3 regions of the Bordetella sp. 15P40C-2 genome follow, and region 3 is predicted to be linked to each of the others. Evidence: predicted binding sites of a transcription regulator. Region 3 holds the regulator's gene; each other region holds the start of a gene.

What was found. The regulator LexA, encoded in region 3, represses DNA repair genes until DNA is damaged. The targets are predictions, from matches to a motif close to ACTGTATNNNNATACAGT.
Region 1: a site for LexA is predicted at 1,182-1,199, ahead of GOQ25_RS03350 (ATP-dependent helicase). Genes of this name have one in related genera too.
Region 2: a site for LexA is predicted at 1,659-1,676, ahead of GOQ25_RS10920 (putative DNA modification/repair radical SAM protein). Genes of this name have one in related genera too.

Annotation. Positions count from the first base shown of each region.
Region 1 is NZ_WSJA01000004.1:23,395-26,675, forward strand. It holds gene GOQ25_RS03340 (L-lactate permease) at 1-165, shown strand, start outside; gene GOQ25_RS03345 (DUF72 domain-containing protein) at 227-1,129, opposite strand; gene GOQ25_RS03350 (ATP-dependent helicase) at 1,279-3,281, shown strand, end outside.
Region 2 is NZ_WSJA01000025.1:23,398-26,678, reverse strand. It holds gene GOQ25_RS10930 (iron ABC transporter permease) at 1-469, opposite strand, end outside; gene GOQ25_RS10925 (ABC transporter substrate-binding protein) at 480-1,409, opposite strand; gene GOQ25_RS10920 (putative DNA modification/repair radical SAM protein) at 1,683-2,891, shown strand; gene GOQ25_RS10915 (UdgX family uracil-DNA binding protein) at 2,946-3,281, shown strand, end outside.
Region 3 is NZ_WSJA01000014.1:166,107-169,387, reverse strand. It holds gene lon (endopeptidase La) at 1-1,271, shown strand, start outside; gene lexA (transcriptional repressor LexA) at 1,547-2,239, opposite strand; gene GOQ25_RS06345 (amino acid aminotransferase) at 2,625-3,281, opposite strand, start outside.

The sequences.
Region 1 (3,281 bases), on a different contig from region 3:
GCGCAATCCATTGTCGTGGCCTCGACCGCGACGCGCTGGTTCAATCATGAGGGCGACATTCTGCGTTATGTGTTTTTCCACTCCATCGCGCTGGCCTGCTTGATGGGCATCCTGGTGACCTTGCAGGCGTATGTGTGGCCATTCTCGGCGATGGTGGTGCGTTGATCGGGCGATGCTCCGGTGAACGGCGATGCCTTGTTTGCATCGCCGTCGCCGCGCCGCGATGCTAGGGCAGGGCGGGAGTGTTACGTAACGCGGCGGCGAGCCCTGCCGCGTTGCGCATGCCCTGGTCTTGATAATTGGTGTTGAGCACGACATGAGTATTGCGCACGCGCTCAGCCAGCCGTTTGATGCTTTGTGCGAGTTCGGCCAGCTCTTCGGGCGAATACTCATATTGGAACCGGCCGGACGAAGCGCCGGTGTTGTTCCCCCAAGCGTCGGCATTGCGACCGTGCAATCGTACGACGGCGAGGTCTGGATGCGTAGCGTCCCACAAGGCTGGCACCGTATTGTCGAATCCTTGCGGGGCATCGACCACCGTATGCACCATGTTGGCCTCACGCAAAACATCCAGCGTCCAAGCCGATGCCGTCTTTGTCGAAAACCAGCTGCGGTGGCGAAACTCCACGCTCATCACGTGTTCATCCATATAGCGCTGGCACTCGCGTAGCAACGCCATGCCGCGCGCGCCGCGCTGAATCCATGGCGCGAATTGAAAGTGAATAGCGTGCAGTTTGCCCGCCAGCCGTAGCGGTTCCAGCGCAATGAGGAATCGTCGCCATAGCTCCTCCTGCAACTCGCGAGGCAGTTGGTGATAGAACAGCTTCGTCTGTCCAGCGAGCTCCTGCTGTATATCGCCAGGCAGATCCTGGGTCGGGGCGGGGTGCCCGGTAAACAGGCGATGGGCTTTCACGTGGAATGCGAAGTCCTCGGGCGTACGTTGCGCCCATGCGTGCGCGACGCGCGCGTCCAGCAACCGATAATAGGTGGCATCCACCTCGAGCAAATGGAATTGCGTGGCGTAATAGCGCAGCCGTGCTTCGGGCGTGCGCACGTCTCGGGGGTAGAAACGGCCGCAGGCTAACAGCGTGGGATCTGTCCAAGAAGCGGTGCCGGTCAGAATATGCATGGTGACAAGGCGGCCTGCCGCTGCGAGCAGGCGGCCAGCAGTTCCGTTATGATCTGTATGAATATACAGTTAATTTGACTTGTGCCGCGTAGGCCTGCTCGGTGAATTGCCGGGCACGCTGTTTCGCTCATCCTTCCAATTTCTACCGCATGTCCGCCGACCTCGACTACCTGTCCGACCTCAATCCGGCCCAGCGCGAAGCCGCGACGTACGGCACAGGCTCGCCCGACGCGCCCGCCTTGCTCGTGATTGCTGGCGCGGGTTCGGGCAAAACCAGCACGCTGGCGCACCGCGTCGCGCATCTGGTGTTGAACGGCGCAGACCCGCAACGGATGCTGCTGCTGACCTTTTCGCGTCGCGCCGCGCTAGAAATGGAACGCCGTGTTGGCAAGGTCTTGCAGCGCGTGATGAAACTGCACTCCAGCCAGAAGGCGCCGTCCTTGCCATGGGCGGGTACGTTTCATAGCATCGGTGCGCGGCTACTGCGCGACTGCGCGGGACGCATCGGCCTGTCTGAGAATTTCACCATACACGATCGCGGCGATGCCGAAGACCTGATGGGCATGGTGCGCCATGAGTTGGGATTCTCGGCCACGGCGGAACGTTTTCCGCTGAAAGGCACGTGCCTGGCCATCTACTCGCGCGTCATCAATAGCCAGTCCCCGGTGGGCGAGGTGCTCAAACACGCGTTTCCGTGGTGCACCCAATGGGAAGACGCCCTCAAACGCCTGTTCGCCGCGTATGTAGAGGCAAAGCAGGATCAACAGGTTCTCGATTACGACGACCTGCTGCTTTATTGGTCAGAGATGATGCAAGACGACGACCTTGCACGCGATGTCGGCGCACGCTTTGATCATGTGCTGGTCGATGAGTATCAGGATACCAATCGCTTGCAATCCGCCATCTTGCTGGCCATGAAACCCGATGGCCGCGGGTTGACCGTCGTGGGCGATGACGCGCAATCGATTTATTCGTTTCGCGCAGCCACCGTGCGCAATATTCTCGACTTCCCTTCGCAGTTCACGCCACCCGCACACATCATTACGCTCGAACGCAACTACCGCTCGACGCAACCCATCCTGGACGCCTCCAATGCGGTCATCGGTCTGGCGCGCGAGCGTTACACCAAGAATCTTTGGACGGACCGAGCCTCCGATATCCGCCCTGCGCTCGTGACGGTCAGTGACGAGGCGGGGCAGGCGCGATGGGTGGCCGATCAGGTGCTGGCGCAACGTGAGACGGGCGCAACGCTAAAGTCGCAGGCCGCGCTCTTTCGCGCGGCGAGCCATAGCGCTGCGCTCGAACTCGAACTGACCCGGCGCAATATTCCCTTCGTGAAATTCGGCGGACTGAAATTTCTGGAGGCCGCGCATATCAAGGACGTGCTCTCGCTGTTGCGGTGGGCCGAGAATCCCCGCAGCCGACTGGCGGGTTTTCGGGTCGCACAGCTCTTGCCGGGTGTCGGGCCGGCGATCGCGGGCCGCTTGATGGATGCGCTTGCCGACGCGGCCGAGCCGATGCGCGTGCTCGAATCGTTCAAGCCGGGCAACGCCGCCAAGTCGGATTGGAATGGCTTGATAGACGCCTATACGGCATTGCGCGATTCCGGTCAGCGCTGGCCCGCGGATCTGGATATCGCCATTGGCTGGTATGCGCCGCAACTCGAGCGTCTCTATGACGATGCCCGTGTGCGTCGCGCGGACCTGGACCAGCTGGCGCGCATCGGCGCGGGCTATGCGAGTCGCGAACGGTTTCTCACCGAACTGACGCTGGACCCTCCCGATGCCACCAGCGCCGAGGCCGGGCCGCCGTTGCGCGATGAAGACTACATGATTCTGTCCACTATCCATTCCGCGAAGGGTCAGGAATGGAAATCCGTCTATGTGCTCAATGTGGTGGATGGATGTATTCCTTCGGACATGAGTACCGGCACGGCCGATGAAATCGAAGAAGAGCGTCGCCTGCTGTATGTCGCGATGACCCGCGCTAAAGAGCGCCTGCACCTGATTGTCCCGCAGCGGTTCTATGTGCATCAGCAGAGCGGCATGGGCGACCGTCATGTCTACGGCAACCGCACGCGCTTTATTCCGGAACCCTTATTGCCGTTATTCGAGGCATTGCCCCCGCCTCCCACTTTGGCGGATTTGCCATT
Region 2 (3,281 bases), on a different contig from region 3:
ACGCGGCGCCGGCCAGGACCAGGCGGATGGGATCGTCGCCCACGCCGCGCATGCGCATTACGAGCATCACCATGCCGCAGCCCGCCATGGCTCCCACAAAGGCGGCTGACAGGTAGGTGGTTGCGGCCGACGCGCCCAGCAGGATGGCAAGCACCACGGCGAAAGAAGAACCGGCGCTCACGCCCAGCAGACCCGGCTCGGCCAGCGGGTTGCGGGTCACCGATTGCATCAGCAGACCCGCTACGCCTAATGCCGCGCCCACCAAGAGCGCGAGTTCAGTACGCGTGCCGCGCAATTCGAATACGGTAAAGCGCGCGTCGTCGTCCCCGCCGCCCATGAGCGCGTGCAGGCTTGCCACGGGGCCGACATCGCCCGCACCCACCAGCAAGCTGAGCACGCACAACATAATCAGGCAAAGGACCGACAGGCCCAGTGCCTTGGAGGGCAAGAAAAATCGGGGGGAGGACATCACACCGCCATTACTTCGCGAGCGTCTTCTCCACATCGTCCAGGATGCGTTGAGCGGCCAGATAACCGGAGCTGCTGCTCCAGATTAGGCCATCGACGCTGACGACTTGATCGGCTTGAGCAGCTTTCAGGCGTTTGAATGCGGGTTGCTTGCTGGCGTCTTCCAGGGCCTTCTTGCCCTCGGGATTCAAGGTCGCGAGGAACATCCAGTCGCCGTCGGCCTTGTTCAGGTTTTCCAGGCTGAGGATGTCGCTGTGCGGACGGTCTTTGATGGTGTCGGCCAGCGCGTTGGGTTTCAGGCCCAGCGATTTCAGCAATGCGCCCACAAACAGATGGCTCGACATGATTTGCGGGCCTTGCGGATTCCAGCGTACGACCGAAACGGTCGTGTCGGCGGGCATGCGCTTGGCCAGCTCGGTGATGCGAGCGTCGACCTCGGCGATACGCTTGTCGGCTTCCTCGGTCTTGTTCAGGGCCTGGGCGTAGCTGCGCAGCGTGTCCTGCCACGGCGCGAAGGAGTCGCCGACGGGTACGATGGTGGGCGCGATCAGGCTCAGCTTTTCGTACATTTCCTTCGTCAGGCCCGTGGCGGCCAGAATCACGTCGGGTTGCTGGGCGAGAATGGCCTCCAGGTTGGGCTCGCGCACGGTGCCTACCAGGGCGATCGTGCCGGTTTTGTCCTTGAGGTAGGCGGGGATATCGGTGCCACCACGGCTAGCCAGGGCGCCAACGGGCTTTAGGCCGAGCGAGGCGGTTGCGTCCAACGCGTTTTCCCCGAGCGTCACCACGCGCGAGGGGGTGCCGTCGATCTTCACATCGCCAAAAGCAGTCTGCACCGTCCGCTCTGCGGCAAGCGTCGTGGCGCTGAATGCCAGGCCGGCCACCAGCGCGGCGGCAAACGTGGTCAGGCGGCGAGCGGGGAATGATGGAGCAAAACGCATGGGGCTTCCTTCTACAGCTAGACGGTGACCGGGGCGCGATCGCCATTATGAATGGCGGTGGCTACGAGCCTGGTCGGGAATAAGTCTTATTCCCTAAGTTTACATTCATTACGGATGGTGAATGGGAGGGCGGGGTATCACATTGATTTCATTCAGTTTCGGGGCAGGTCGTGACTCAGCATGGCGGATGGGTGATCGCAATTCAACCAATCGCAGCTGCCGGAGCCCGAACATGGATACTGCTATACTACTGGTTATACATACAGTATCGATATGGAACTCTCGACCAAACTCGAAATCCTCGCCGATGCAGCGAAGTACGACGCCTCATGCGCCAGTAGCGGTGCACCGAAGCGGGATTCGCGCGGGCGCGATGGGCTGGGCGCGAGCACCGGCGCGGGCATCTGCCATAGCTTCACGCCAGACGGACGCTGCGTTTCGCTGCTAAAGATTCTGCTCACCAATTTCTGTCAGTACGATTGCCAGTACTGCGTGAATCGCCGTTCGAGCAATGTGCCCCGGGCGCGCTTCCGTCCCCGCGAAGTGGTCGATCTGACGCTGGATTTCTACCGACGCAACTATATAGACGGGCTTTTTCTCAGCTCGGGCATTATCCGCAGCGCGAACTACACGATGGAGCAGCTGGTCGAGGTCGCGCGTACGCTGCGCGAGACGCATCAGTTTCGGGGCTACATCCATTTAAAGACCATCCCGGACGCCGATCCGGAGTTGATCACGCTCGCTGGGCGGTACGCCGATAGACTGAGCGTCAATATCGAGCTGCCCACCGACGGCGGGCTGAGCCGGCTGGCGCCGGAAAAAAGCGCGCCGACCATCAAACGAGCGATGGGCGTGATCCGGCTGGCGCGCGAAGAGGCATTGGAAGAGCGGCGCAACAAGGTGCCAGCCGGCCAGAGCACACAGATGATCGTGGGCGCGGACGAGGCCGATGACCGCACGATTCTGCAGACGGCGCAGACTTTGTATGGTGCGTATCAGCTCAAGCGGGTGTATTACTCGGCTTTCAGTCCCATTCCCGACAGCCCCTCGGGGTTGCCTGCCCAGCCGCCGCCGTTGTTGCGCGAGCACCGGCTATATCAGGCGGATTTTCTGATGCGAGGGTATGGGTTTCAGGCTGACGAGCTATTTCAGGATGCGGGCGAGCTGCCTTTGGATATCGACCCGAAGCTCGCCTGGGCGCTGGCTCACCGCGAGTTATTTCCCGTGGATTTGAATCGCGCCCCGTTGCGGCTGATCGCCCGGGTGCCGGGCATAGGCATGCGTAATGCCCAGCGGCTGGTGGAGCTGCGCCGGCTGCGTGTCATCCGCTATCAGGACCTGATTCGTCTGCGCTGTTCGATGGACAAGGTCAAACCCTTTATCGCGGTGCAAGACTATCGGCCCGGGCTGGGAGAGGCGTCATCGGCTCGCTTGCGACGCGCGCTCGCGCCGCAAGCGGCGCAGCAGTTGTCCCTGCTGTGAAATTGCGTCAGCCTTTAATGGACGACAATTGGAGGCCACCCGACCGTGGATGAAATGCATACCTTGGTGGTGAACGGCGGCTATGCGGCGTGGCGTTTGCAGGCCTTGCGCGCGTTGCGGGCGGGCTGGCCGCCGTCGCGGGTGACTTGGGTGGAAAAGGTCAGTCGCGTGGGCAGTGGCTCCGCACAGATGTCACTGGATTACGCGGCGCAGCCGGTATCGTCGGCCGGGATGGGCGATGGCGGTGGTGGCGATTGCGGCCGCGCTGCGGGCCACGACCGCGACGCCGCCCACGACTCCGACCCACATCCCGCCCAGATTCGCATTTCCCGAGAGCTCGCTACCTTGTTGCAAGATGCGGCCTTGTATCGGTCGCCGCAGCGCTGGGCA
Region 3 (3,281 bases):
GCACTTATATCGGCTCGATGCCCGGAAAGATCTTGCAGAACATGAGCAAAGTCGGGGTGCGCAATCCCTTATTCTTGCTCGACGAGATCGACAAACTTGGCATGGACTTCCGTGGTGATCCCGCGTCCGCGCTCCTCGAGGTGCTCGACCCCGAGCAAAATCACACGTTCCAGGATCACTACATCGAAGTCGATTTCGATTTGTCTGATGTGATGTTCGTGGCGACCAGCAACACGCTGAATATTCCGCCCGCGCTGCTGGACCGTATGGAAGTCATCCGTCTGTCGGGTTACACCGAGGAAGAGAAAATCCATATCGCACGCGATCACTTGCTGCCGAAGCTCATGAAGAACAACGGCGTCAAGGAAAGCGAATTGGTCGTGGATGACTCGGCATTGCGCGACATCGTTCGCTACTACACCCGTGAAGCCGGTGTGCGGGCCCTCGAGCGCGAAGTGGGCAAGATCTGCCGTAAAGTCGTCAAGGAACTGCTGGCTCAAGCCGACGAAGCCAAGGCGTCTGGCAAGGCAGCATCGGCGCCGGTCACCCCCGTGCACGTGGATGCGGACAACCTCAGCAAATATCTGGGCGTTCGCCGCTATTCGTTCGGTATGGCCGAGAAGGAAAACCAGATCGGACAGGTGACAGGACTGGCCTGGACTGAAGTGGGCGGCGATTTGCTCACCATCGAAGTCGCGGACATGCCTGGCAAGGGCGCTATTCAGCGTACCGGCTCGCTGGGCGACGTGATGAAGGAATCGGTTGAGGCAGCGCGCACCGTCGTGCGATCGCGCGCGCGCCGTCTGGGCTTTGCCGATACCGTCTTTGAAAAGCGTGACATGCACGTCCACGTGCCCGAAGGCGCCACGCCTAAAGACGGTCCGTCGGCCGGTATCGCCATCACCACCGCAATGGTGTCGGCCTTGTCGCGCATTCCTGTACGGGCAGATGTGGCGATGACGGGCGAAATCACGCTGCGCGGGGAAGTCCTCGCGATTGGCGGGCTCAAGGAGAAACTCCTGGCTGCTCACCGTGGTGGCATCAAAACCGTGCTGATCCCCGAGGAAAACGTCAAAGACTTGGCGGAGATCCCGGACAACGTCAAGAACCAGCTGGAAATCATTCCGGTGCGCTGGATCGACAAGGTCCTGGAACTGGCGCTCGAGCGCATGCCCGAGCCCCTGGCCGAGGATGAAGTCGTAAAGGAGCCTCTGGCGGCGAAAGCTGCGGAAAGCTCCAGTGCGACGGCTGATCCTGTGATTAAGCACTGATCGCGGCAACCAGCGGGCGTCCGTAAGGGCGCCTGTAAGTAACACTGCTGCACAAAAGCCCGCGGCTGCAGACGTCGATACGACTGCAGCCGCGGGCTTTTGTGTTCGGCGGCAACGGGTCTTCGCTTCGTTATGGCGAGACCAGGCCCTGAATTCCTATGGGGATTTGGGACATTCCTTCGATAGCACAGCAGACTACTTCACGTTGCGCCATGCCTCGCGCTTACAGGTCCAGACACACCGCGCCTGCAGCGTTAGCGCGACAACAATATTTTTCAGTGCAACGCGTGAGTGCGGATCAGGCCGACGGCAATGCCTTCGAGCGCAAATTCTTGCGTGCCATCGACGCGAATCGGCTCAAATTCCGGGTTCTCGGGCAATAATTCGATATGTCCCTGGCGGTGCTGTAGACGCTTGACTGTCACGTCGTCGCCCAGGCGCGCTACGACGATCTGGCCATTGCGTGCCTCGGCAACGCGCTTGACGGCCAGCAGGTCACCTTCCAGGATCCCAGCATCGCGCATACTCATGCCGCGAACCTTGAGCAAATAGTCAGGCGTTTGCGCAAACAACCCCGGATCTACGCCGACTTCACGTTCCACATGCTCGGCGGCCAGGATGGGGCTGCCTGCGGCCACGCGTCCTACCAGGGGCAGCATTAACCGCGTAATCGTTTCCGTCGCCATGCCCACCAACGTGGAGGCAGCAGCGGCCGCTGACGAGCTCTCGCGCGCGGCGGTGGCTGTCTCGACCGATTCGATCAACCGAATGCCCCGCGAGGCGCCTGCCGTCAGCTCGATCGCGCCTTTACGCGCCAGGGCTTTCAGATGGTCCTCGGCGGCGTTGGGCGAACGAAATCCCAATGCGCGCGCGATCTCGGCGCGCGTGGGGGGGAAACCGGTGCGTGCCACCGTCTGCCGGATTAGGGTCAAAATTTCCTGTTGGCGAGCGGTGAGTTTGGTAGCCATGGCAATGATCCGCGTGGACTGTATGAATATACAGTCAGGATTCTGGACGAGACGGCTCGAAAATGCAAGTCGACCGCGTTGCGATGGTGTGGCGCGGGGGGCTCGCTAGCGCGGTGTCGCCTAATTGCCGCCAATAGCGTCGAGTTTCTACCCGGTCGCGCACGGCACTGAATGAACGTGATCCGCCAAAACCGGCCAAAAAAAGCCCCTCCGCTATCTTTGTCCTGAGCTGCACCCCAAAGTTGGACATACATCCGACTTCTTGGGATCGGCGCACCTTGCATTGGGTCGGATTCTCGTACGACCCGTTGCGACAGTTCGTTGGGGAGGGGCTTTCTCGATCGAGGCAACGCTTGCGCGCACCTCGATCTCTGTGACGCAATGCTTACTTGATCACCGCGGCAATGGCTTTCGCCACCGTATCGATGTTACGGCTGTTGAGCGCCGCGACGCAGATACGGCCGCTGCTCACCGCGTAGATACCGTGCTCTTCGCGCAAGGTATCCACCTGCGCTGAGGTCAGACCCGAGTACGAGAACATGCCGCGCTGTTGCAGCACGAAGCTAAAGTCTTGCGTCGCACCGGCGGCCTTGATCTTTTCGACCAGCTGCTGACGCATCAGACGAATACGATCGCGCATGCCAGCGAGCTCTTCTTCCCAAAGGGTGTACAGCTCGGGCGTGTTCAGCACCGACGAAACTACCGTGCCGCCGTGGGTGGGCGGGTTCGAGTAGTTCGTACGGATGACGCGCTTGAGTTGGCTCAGGACGCGCTTGGCTTCGTCTTGGTTGCCCGCGACGACCGTCAGGGCGCCGACGCGCTCGCCATACAGCGAGAACGACTTCGAGAACGACGAGCTGACCAGCATCGTCAAACCGAGATCGGCAAACATACGGACCACGGCGGCGTCTTCTTGCAGACCGGCGCCAAAGCCTTGGTAGGCGATGTCCAGGAACGGCACCAGATTGCGTGCCTTCACGACCTGAGCGATCTGTTCCCACTGCTCGATCGTGGGGTCCACGCCGGTCGGGTTATGGCAGCA